DNA from 2 places in the Actinomadura sp. WAC 06369 genome. Region 2 is predicted to be linked to the other one. Evidence: riboswitches for the same ligand, from Rfam matches in the RefSeq annotation. Region 2 holds a riboswitch; the other holds the start of a gene.

Region 1 (5,506 bases), on a different contig from region 2:
GCGTGGCGCCCGCGGGGCAGGTGTCGACGTTCGCGGCCTGGCTCGCGGGGATGATGCAGTCGGAGACCTGGTTGATGACGGGCTTGCTCACGTACGTGCCGAGGCCCATGATCAGGATGCCGAAGAACACCACCGCGAGCAGCAGGTTCATCGCGGGGCCGCCGAACATGATCAGCAGCTTCTGCCACCAGGGCTTGGCGTAGAAGACGCGGTTCTCGTCACCGGGCCGGACCTCTTCGAGGGCCGCGCCGCGCGCCGACTCGATCAGCCCCTGCCACGGGCCGGTGCTGATCTGCCGGATCTCGCCGGGCTTGTCGCCTTTGCGGGGCGGCAGCATGCCGATCATCCGGATGTAGCCGCCGAGCGGGATCCATTTGATCCCGTACTCGGTCTCGCCCTTGTGCCGCGACCACAGCGTGGGGCCGAAGCCGACCATGAACTGGGTCGTGCGCACCTTGAACAGCTTGGCGAAGGAGAAGTGCCCCAGTTCGTGCAGCGCGATGGACGCCATCAGGCCGAAGAAAAGGATGAGTACGCCGGCCAGCCAGCCCATGCGTCACGCCCCTCCGGTCGTCCGAGCCCCGCCCGGCGGGGTGATCTCCGTGAACCAACTCAGCGTACGTCATGCGGCGGGCCGTCCGGATGCCCCGGGAATCGCCCATTCCGAAGGTCATTTTGCGTATGACGCCCAAATATGGACGAGCCGGTTGGCGAAGCCGCCGATATCCGCGCGCCCCCGGTGGCGCGCGTGATGGCGCGGCCCCGTCCGTCCGCCGGGCCCGTCCGCCGGACGCGGCGGGGCTGGTCGGTCCGGCGACGCCGCTGCTAGCCTGACGCGAAGCCGTTGATCCCGTGCGGGAGAGTCCCCGGCAGCCGGCCCGGGACGCCGAAGGAGCAAATCCTCCCCGGAACCTCTCAGGCCCACGGACCGCACGGACCAGGCGACCTCTGGAAAGCGGGGACCCCGGTCCCCCGCCGAAGGTGAAAGCCCGCCGTCCGCCGCGGGTGAAGCTCTCAGGCGCCGATGACAGAGGGGGAGGCACCGAGCCGCCCGGTGCGCGAGTGGGACGATGGACCACGTCGCGCCCGTGACGAAGGAGCCGAACCCATGTCCGCCGATCCGAACGCGAAGACTCCGAGCGCGAAGACGACGCCGCTGCACGACGTCCACACGGACCTCGGCGCGCACCTCGTCGACTTCGCCGGGTACCTGATGCCGCTGCGCTACGCGAGCGAGACGGCCGAGCACCGCGCCGTCCGCACCGGCGCGGGGCTGTTCGACCTGTCCCACATGGGGGAGATCTTCCTCTCCGGGCCGGGCGCCGGGGAGGCGCTCGACCACGCGCTCGTCGGCAACCTGTCGCCGATGAAGGTCGGCAAGGCCCGCTACACGATGATCTGCGCCCCCGACGGCGGCGTGCTCGACGACCTGATCGTGTACCGGCTCGCGGACGAGACGTGGATGGTGGTCGCGAACGCCGCGAACGCGGACGTCGTCCACGACGCCCTCGCCGAGCGGGCGCGCGGGTTCGACGCGGCCGTCGAGGACCGCTCGGCCGCCTACGGGCTCGTCGCGCTGCAGGGCCCGAACGCGCAGGAGACCCTCGCGCGCTTCACCGGCGCCCCGCTCGACGGCCTCGCGTACTACTCCGTGCTCGCCGACCGGGTCGCCGGCATCGACGTGCTCGTCGCCCGCACCGGCTACACCGGCGAGGACGGCTTCGAGCTGTTTGTCGACGCGGGCGACGCCGTCCGGCTGTGGCGGGAGCTCGCGGCCGCGGACGGCGTCGTCCCGTGCGGCCTCGCGGCCCGCGACAGCCTCCGGCTGGAGGCGGGGATGCCGCTGTACGGCAACGAGCTGACGGCCGAGACCACCCCGTTCGAAGCCGGGCTGGGCCGTGTCGTCAAACTGGACAAGCCCGTCGACTTCGTCGGGAAGTCCGCCCTGGCGGCGCAGGCGCAGACCCCCGCGGGCCGTAGGCTCGTGGGACTGGTGGCGCGGGGGCGTCGCGCGCCCCGCAAGGGGTATGCGGTCGTCACGTCCGACGGCGCTCCGTGCGGCGTCGTGACGAGCGGCGCGCCGTCGCCCACACTGGGCAAGCCGATCGCCATGGCGTACCTCGACACCGGTGTCGAGGAGTCCGGGCTGGCCGTGGACGTCCGCGGCCGGGCCGAACCGGTCGACGTGGTCGCCCTGCCGTTCTACAAGCGTTCCTGAAAGAGAGAGCAACAACGTGAGCGTTCCGGAGCAGCTCCGCTACAGCGAAGAGCACGAGTGGGTGGCAGGTCTCGACGACAGCGGGCAGGCGCCCGAGGACGGCATCGTCACGGTCGGGATCACGGCCCACGCCGCCGAGGCCCTCGGGGAGATCGTCTACCTCGAGCTGCAGCCGTCCGAGGGCGACACCGTCGAGGCGGGCGAGCCCTGCGGCGAGGTGGAGTCGACCAAGTCGGTCAGCGACCTGTACTCCCCGGTCACCGGCGAGATCACCGCGATCAACACCGGCGTCGCGGACGAGCCCAGCGTGATCAACGACGACCCGTACGGGGAGGGCTGGATCTTCAAGGTGCGCATCTCCGAGGCGCCCGGCGACCTGCTCGACGCGGCCGCCTACGGCAAGCTCATCGAGGAGGCGTGAGCGTGTCCTCCTCCCTGTACGCCTCGCTGGCCGAGGCCGACCCGCAGGTCGCCGAGGCCGTCGGCGCCGAGCTGCGGCGCCAGCAGTCGACGCTGGAGATGATCGCGTCGGAGAACTTCGCGCCGACGTCGGTGCTGGAGGCGCAGGGCTCGGTCCTGACGAACAAGTACGCCGAGGGCTACCCGGGCCGCCGCTACTACGGCGGCTGCGAGTACGTGGACGTCACCGAGCAGCTCGCGATCGACCGCGCCACGGAGCTGTTCGGCGCCGAGCACGCGAACGTCCAGCCGCACAGCGGCGCGCAGGCCAACACGGCCGTGTACTTCGCGCTGCTGCAGCACGGCGACACGATCCTCGGGCTGGACCTCGCGCACGGCGGGCACCTCACCCACGGGATGCGGCTGAACTACTCCGGCAAGGTGCTGAACGTGGTGCCCTACCACGTGCGCGCGGAGGACGGCCGGGTCGACATGGACGAGGTCGCCGCGCTCGCGGCCGAGCACCGGCCGAAGATGATCGTGGCCGGCTGGTCGGCGTACCCGCGGCAGCTCGACTTCGCGGCGTTCCGGGAGATCGCCGACTCGGTCGGGGCGCTGCTCATGGTCGACATGGCGCACTTCGCGGGGCTCGTCGCGGCGGGCCTGCACCCCTCGCCCGTCCCGCACGCGGACATCGTCACCACGACGACGCACAAGACGCTGGGCGGGCCGCGCGGCGGGCTGATCCTGTCCCGCGAGGAGTACGGCAAGAAGATCAACTCGGCGGTGTTCCCGGGCATGCAGGGCGGGCCGCTGGAGCACGTGATCGCCGCGAAGGCGGTGGCGCTGAAGATCGCCGGGTCGGACGAGTTCCGCGCGCGGCAGTCGCGCACCGTCGAGGGCGCGAAGATCCTGGCCGAGCGGCTCCTCGCCGAGGACTCGGCGAAGGCCGGGGTGAAGGTGCTGACCGGCGGCACCGACGTCCACCTGGTCCTGGTCGACCTCGTGGACTCGGAGCTGACCGGGCGGGACGCCGAGGACCGCCTCCACGACATCGGGATCACCGTCAACCGGAACGCCGTCCCGAACGACCCGCGCCCGCCGATGGTGACGTCCGGGCTGCGGATCGGCACCCCGGCGCTGGCCACCCGCGGGTTCACGACGGAGGACTTCGCCGAGGTCGCCGACGTGATCGCGCTGGCGCTCCAGCCGTCGTTCGACCGGGACGCGCTGGCCGCGCGGGTGAAGACCCTCGCGGACCGGCACCCGCTGTACCCGAACCTCTAGATCGCCGCTCCCCTCCGCCCGGGCGCCGGGCGGAGGGGAGCGCGGGGGCATCCATGGCCATCAGCGTTTTCGACCTGTTCAAGATCGGTATCGGTCCTTCGTCCTCGCACACCGGCGGCCCGATGGCGGCCGCGCACCGGTTCGCCCGCGGCCTGGACCGGGACGGGCTGCTGGAGAAGACGGCGTCCGTCCGGGCCGTCCTGTACGGGTCCCTCGGGCTGACGGGCAAGGGGCACGGCAGCGACAAGGCCGTGATCCTCGGCCTGGGGGGCGACAAGCCCGAGACCGTGGACGTCGACACGGCCGACGAGCGCGTCGCGGACGTCCGGGCCCGCGGGAGGCTGCGGCTGTTCGGCGCCCGGGACGTCCCGTTCGAGGTCGGCGAGCACCTGGTGTTCGAGCGGAAGGAATCGCTGCCGGGGCACCCGAACGGCATGCGGTTCACCGCGTTCGACGACGCGGGGAACGAACTGCGCGCGAAGGTGTACTACTCGGTCGGCGGCGGGTTCGTCGTGGACGAGAACGCGGCCGGCGCCGACCGCATCAAGCCGGACGACACCGTCCTGCCGCACCGCTTCGACACGGCCGCCGAGCTGCTGGAGCGCTGCGCGGACACGGGCCTGTCGGTCTCGGGGCTCATGCTGGAGAACGAGCGCGCGTTCGGCCGCTCGACCGCCGAGATCCGCGCGGGCCTCCTGGACCTCTGGCGGGTCATGCGGGCGTGCGTCGACCGCGGCTGCGACAGCGAGGGCCTGCTGCCCGGCGGCCTGAAGGTCCGCCGCCGCGCACCCCAGCTGCACCGGCAGCTCATGGCGGAGAAGCCCGCCGACCCCCTGCACGCGATGGACTGGGTGACGCTGTTCGCGCTGGCCGTCAACGAGGAAAACGCGGCGGGCGGCCGGATCGTCACCGCCCCGACGAACGGGGCCGCGGGCATCGTCCCGGCCGTCCTGCACTACTACGACCGCTTCGTCCCCGGACGGGACGACGACGGGATCGTCCGCTTCCTGCTGGCCGCCGGGGCGATGGGCGTGCTGTTCAAGCAGAACGCGTCCATCTCCGGCGCGGAGGTGGGCTGCCAGGGGGAGGTCGGGTCGGCCTGCTCGATGGCGGCGGCCGGCCTCACCGAGGTCTTCGGCGGGACGCCCGCGCAGGTGGAGAACGCGGCCGAGATCGGCATCGAGCACAACCTCGGGCTGACGTGCGACCCGGTGGGCGGGCTCGTCCAGGTGCCGTGCATCGAGCGGAACGCCGTCGGCGCCGTCAAGGCGATCAGCGCGGCCCGCATCGCCCTCCGCGGCGACGGCCGCCACTTCGTCACGCTCGACAAGGCGATCAAGACCATGCGCGACACCGGCCGCGACATGCTCGACAAGTACAAGGAGACGAGCCGAGGCGGCCTGGCCGTCAACGTCATCGAATGCTGACGCTGAGTCTCAGGCTGCGCGGTATTTGCGCTGATCGGCCGGACCACCCGAACGACCCGAGCGGCACCGCCACCGACGCCACGCCCACGATCGAGGAGGCCGCCGACCTCGTCTTCGAGATGCGCGAAGCGCTGTTCGCGAGGCTTGCGCGGGCCGGCGGACGCGGCGAGCACCG
Region 2 (5,506 bases):
CATGCTGCGCAGCCGGCCGGTGACCACCCGCCGCACCCGCGGGATCGTCATCGCCAGCCCCGCGACCAGCCCGATCAGCAGCACCGCGACCACGACGGTGCGGGACGGCGCCAGGTCCTTCGTCGCCGTGCCCGTCGACCCGGTCAGGAAGCCGAACAGCACCAGCAGCAGGACGTGCACCACCAGCCCGACGAGCTGGGACGCGCCGACGCTCGCCACCGCCGGGCCCGGCCGGACGCCCGACCGCTGCAGGTACCGGGTGTTGACCGCGACGCCGCCGACCGCCGCCGGCGCCACCAGCTTCACGAACGACGCGGCGACCTGCACCAGCACCGTCCGCCACAGGGGGAGCCGTTCGGGGACGAAGCCCATCAGCATGAACGCCGCCGCCAGGTAGGTCAGCGCCGCCCCGCCGAGCGCCACCCCCGCCCACCACCAGGTCGCCTTCGCGACCAGCTGCATCAGGTCGACGCTGCCGAACTGCGGGATCACGATGTAGGCGGCGATCGACAGCGCCACCATGCTGAAGATCGTTCGCGGCCGGAACCGCTCCAGCCGGACGGGCGCGGCCTCCGACTCGGGCTTCAGCCGGGCGATCTCCTCCCGGATGCGCGGCAGCAGCTCCCGGTCCCGCCGCACCGCCTGCCGCGTCGCCCGGGACAGCGCCACCCGCTGCAGCATCGGCACCGCCGCCGCCAGCGCCTCCTCGCCCAGCACCGGCACCGCCGTCCGCACGGCGCGCTCCGGGCCGACCCGCAGCGCCAGGGTCGTGAGCAGCTGCGCGAGGTCGAGCCGCAGCGCCAGGTCGCCCGCCGCGATCTCCCCGGACCACAGGTCGACGAGGTGGGCGGCGCCGTCGTCGCCGACCAGGACCGCGTCCTCCTCCAGGCGGCGGTGCGCCAGCCGGCCCTTCTGCAGCAGCCCGAACTGCCGCCACACGTCCGTCAGCAGCTCGTCGGTGACCTCCTCCGCGGGGACGTCGCGCAGCCGCCGCCCCGGCACGTGCTCGTACGCGAGCAGCGCCGCCTGCGTCCCCACCTCGAGCGTGCCGACCAGGCGCGGGGTGCGGGCGCCCGCCGCGGCGGCGGCGTACGCGGTGAGCGACTCCTGCTCCAGCGACCGGCGCAGCGACCGCAGCGTCCGCCCGGTCGTGGTGCGCCGCAGCCGCAGCATCCGCCACAGCCGGTACGGCAGCCCGGCGGTCTGCTGGTCGCGGTCCAGGACCCGCAGCTCCAGATGCCAGGCCCCGGTGCCCCCGCCGGACGCCGGGACCGGGTCGGCCCCGGCGGGGGAGGAGGCCAGCAGGACGCCGTAGCGGCGCGCCTCCTCGCCGCCGTCCGCGGGATCGTCGAGCCGCGCCGCCCGCCGCGGGCACAGCCCCAGCCGCTCCAGCGCCGTCACCACCGTCATGCCCGTCGGGCGCGGGTTCGGGGTGCCGACCGCGTACAGGGTGCCGTGCCCGATCGCGCGGCCGAGGAAGTACGTCGCCGCGAGCGCCGACACCGACGCGTAGGCGGCGGTCAGGCCGGTCAGCGCGGCCAGCCCGATCATGGACCAGGTGGCCGTCTGCCAGCGGATCCGCCCGGCCATCCCGACCACGCTGACGAACGCGATCACCGGGGCGATGTCGGTGTGCACGGGGGCCGTGTCGGTGCCGCCCCAGATCAGCGAGTCGAGCACGCCGCCGGGCGCGGCCTGCACGACCAGGTCGTCCAGGGTGATGGTGACGGCGAGCGCGATCATCGCGGCGAGCAGCGCGATGGCGACCCGCATGCCGTCCTTGTGGAACAGCCGCTCGACGGCGAACGCGATCGGCACGGCCAGCACGCCGAAGCTCGACGCCAGGGTGGCCAGCGCCAGCAGCAGCTGGGGCGCGTGGGCGGTGCCCTCGGCGATGTCGGTCTGGATGCCGTGCGTGGTCTGCTGCGCGAACGACACCAGCAGCATGACCGCGGCCAGCCCCGCGCAGGAGACGCCGAACCGGATCGCGTCGGACGGGCGGCGGATGCGGTCCGGCTGCGCGGGCTCGTCGACGGGCACGCCCGCGGACGCGCCCCGCCTCGGGCGCACCGCCTCGTCGTGCGTCCGCGTCACCCGTCCCCGCTCCGGCCGTCCGGCGTGCTGATCGGCGTTCCGGCGATCAGCGTTCCGGTGCTCAGTGTTCCGGTGATCAGCGTCCCAGAACCGGCCGCGCTCGGTCGAGCGGCGGACCCCCGTCCGGCCGTCGCTCCGTCCACCCGTCGCCCCTCGTCGTCCGTCCCGCCGCGTGCCCGGCGGGGCGGTCATATCGTACTGTCCGGGGTACTCGCCGGTACGGCACCGGCGCCGAGGTCACGGCGGTGGAGATCCCGTTCCGGCACCGGGACGATCGCGGGCCGCCGCGGTTGGGTAGGGTTTGTCCCGGACATGCCGTCGACCCTGTGCGGGAGAGACCTCACGCAGCCGGCGTGGGGCGCCGAAGGGGCAACCTCCCCGGAACCTCTCAGGCAAAAGGACCGCTCGGGCGAGGCACCTCTGGAAAGCAGGCGTCGATCCCGGCGGAACGGGAACGGCGGCTCACCGAAGGGGAAACCCCGCGCGCGCGGGTGAAGCTCTCAGGTGCCGATGACAGAGGGGGAGACCGGCCGTCGGCCCGCGCGCCGTCGGTGGACCTGAGCGACCGCAGCTGCCAGGAGGCTCCTCCATGACCGCCCAGTTCTTCGCCCCCGTGGCCGCGCCGCAGCATCCCCGCGCCGCGTTCGCCGACCGGCACATCGGGCCCTCCCAGGCCGACCGCGACCGGATGCTGGCCGCGATCGGCTACTCGGGCGCGGAGGCGCTGATCGACGAGGCGGTCCCCGCCGCGATCCGCACCGGCCGCCCGCTGGACCTGCCGCCCGCGCTGAGCGAGACCGCCGCGCTCGACCGGCTCCGCGAGCTCGCCGCCCGCAACACCGTCCTCACCTCCATGATCGGCCTCGGCTACCACGGGACGACCACGCCGGGCGTGATCATGCGGAACATTCTGGAGAACCCCGGCTGGTACACCGCCTACACCCCGTACCAGCCGGAGATCTCGCAGGGCCGCCTGGAGGCGCTGCTGAACTTCCAGACCGTCGTCGCCGACCTGACCGGGCTGCCGGTCGCGAACGCCTCCATGCTGGACGAGGGCACGGCCGCCGCCGAGGCGATGGCGCTCGCGCACCGCGCGTCCCGGCGCAAGGAGCCCGGGCGGTTCCTCGTGGACGCCGACGCGCTCCCGCAGACGATCGAGGTCGTCCGCACCCGCGCCGTCCCGCTCGGGATCGAGGTGGTGGTCGCCGACGTGTCCGGCGGGCTGCCCGACGGCGACTTCTTCGGCGTGCTGCTGCAGTACCCGGGCGCGTCCGGTGCCGTCCGCGACCTGGCGCCGCTGTCCGCGCGGGCCCGCGAGCGGGGCGCGACGGTCGTCGTCGCCGCCGACCTGCTCGCGCTGACGCTGCTGCGCCCGCCGGGGGAGTCGGGCGCCGACATCGCGGTCGGGTCCGCGCAGCGGTTCGGCGTCCCGTACGGCTTCGGCGGCCCGCACGCCGGGTACATGGCGGTCGCCGACGACCTGCGGCGGCAGCTGCCCGGACGGCTCGTCGGCGTGTCCGTCGACGCCGACGGGTCGCCCGCCTACCGGCTCGCCCTGCAGACCCGCGAGCAGCACATCCGCCGCGAGAAGGCCACCAGCAACATCTGCACCGCCCAGGTGCTCCTCGCGGTGATGGCGAGCATGTACGCCGTCTACCACGGCCCCGAGGGGCTCGCCGCGATCGCGCAGCGCGCGCACCGCCGGGCCGCCGAGCTCGCCGACGGGCTCCGCCGCGGCGGCGTCGAGGTCGTGCACGGCGCGTTCTTCGACACCGTCCTCGCCCGCGTCCCCGGCCGCGCCGCCGAGGTCGTCGCCGCCGCCCGCGGGCGCGGCGTCAACCTGCGGCAGGACGGACCCGACCGCGTCGGCGTCGCGTGCGACGAGACGACGCTGCCCGAGCACGTCGCCGCCGTCCTCGAGGCGTTCGGCGTCGACGCGGGCGCCGCCGGGGACGCGGACGGCGCCGCCGAGGCGCTCCCCGACGGGCTGCGGCGGGAGAGCCCCTACCTGACGCACCCCGTCTTCCACGCGCACCGCTCCGAGACCGCGATGCTGCGCTACCTGCGCCGCCTCCAGGACAAGGACATCGCCCTCGACCGGTCGATGATCCCGCTCGGCTCCTGCACGATGAAGCTGAACGCGACCGCCGAGATGGAGCCGATCACCTGGCCGGAGTTCGCGAACGTCCACCCGTTCGCGCCGCTGGACCAGGCCGCCGGGTACGTCGAGCTGATCGGGGAGCTGGAGGCGAACCTCGCCGAGATCACCGGCTACGCGAAGGTGTCGGTGCAGCCGAACGCCGGGTCGCAGGGCGAGCTGGCCGGGCTGCTCGCCATCCGCGGCTACCACGCGTCGCGCGGCGAGCGGCACCGCGACGTCTGCCTGATCCCGTCGTCCGCGCACGGCACCAACGCCGCGAGCGCCGTCATGGCGGGGATGCGCGTCGTCGTCGTGAAGTGCGACGAGGGCGGCAACGTCGCCCTGGACGACCTGCACGCCAAGATCGAGAAGCACGGCGACCGGCTCGCCGCGATCATGGTGACGTACCCGTCCACGCACGGCGTGTTCGAGGAGACGATCACCGAGGTGTGCGGGGCCGTGCACGCGGCGGGCGGCCAGGTCTACGTGGACGGCGCCAACCTCAACGCCCTCGTCGGGCTCGCCCGTCCCGGCGAGTTCGGCTCGGACGTCTCGCACCTCAACCTGCACAAGACGTTCTGCATCCCGCACGGCGGCGGCGGGCCGGGCGTCGGCCCGGTCGGCGTCCGCGAGCACCTCGCGCCGTTCCTGCCGAGCCACCCGCTGCGGCCGGAGGCCGGACCGTCCGACACCGGCGTGGGGCCCATCTCGGCGGCGCCGTGGGGCTCGGCGGGCATCCTGCCGATCTCGTGGGCGTACATCGCGATGATGGGCCCGGACGGGCTGCGCGCCGCCACCGAGGGCGCGATCATCGCCGCGAACTACCTCGCCGCGCGCCTCGCCCCGCACTACCCCATCCTCTACACGGGCCGGAACGGGCTCGTCGCGCACGAGTGCATCGCCGACCTCCGCAAGATCACCAAGGAGACCGGGATCACCGCGGAGGACGTCGCCAAGCGGCTCATCGACTACGGCTTCCACGCCCCGACCCTGTCGTTCCCGGTCGCCGGCACCCTGATGATCGAGCCGACCGAGAGCGAGGACCTCGCCGAGCTCGACCGGTTCTGCGACGCGATGATCGAGATCCGGCGGGAGATCCAGCGGGTCGCCGACGGCGGCTACGACCGCGACGACAACCCGCTGAAGAACGCGCCGCACACCGCCGCGCAGCTGATCGCCGACGGCTGGAAGCACCCCTACACCCGCGAGGAGGCCGCCTACCCGCTGCCCGCGCTGCGCGAGGGCAAGTACTGGCCGCCGGTCCGCCGCATC

The links. Region 2 has a riboswitch for glycine ahead of gcvP (aminomethyl-transferring glycine dehydrogenase). Riboswitches for the same ligand answer to the same signal wherever they lie in the genome.
Region 1: it holds a riboswitch for glycine, as region 2 does, so the genes downstream of both, gcvT (glycine cleavage system aminomethyltransferase GcvT) here and gcvP (aminomethyl-transferring glycine dehydrogenase) in region 2, are expected to answer to the same signal.

Annotation. Positions count from the first base shown of each region.
Region 1 covers NZ_QHJN01000114.1:17,296-22,801, reverse strand. Annotated here, with positions in the region: gene DMH08_RS26935 (M50 family metallopeptidase) at 1-553, opposite strand, end outside; glycine riboswitch at 846-941, shown strand; glycine riboswitch at 946-1,034, shown strand; gene gcvT (glycine cleavage system aminomethyltransferase GcvT) at 1,109-2,218, shown strand; gene gcvH (glycine cleavage system protein GcvH) at 2,235-2,639, shown strand; gene glyA (serine hydroxymethyltransferase) at 2,642-3,904, shown strand; gene DMH08_RS26915 (L-serine ammonia-lyase) at 3,958-5,331, shown strand; gene DMH08_RS26910 (hypothetical protein) at 5,325-5,506, shown strand, end outside.
Region 2 covers NZ_QHJN01000017.1:54,247-59,752, forward strand. Annotated here, with positions in the region: gene DMH08_RS07525 (lysylphosphatidylglycerol synthase transmembrane domain-containing protein) at 1-2,094, opposite strand, end outside; glycine riboswitch at 2,414-2,508, shown strand; glycine riboswitch at 2,509-2,621, shown strand; gene gcvP (aminomethyl-transferring glycine dehydrogenase) at 2,684-5,506, shown strand, end outside.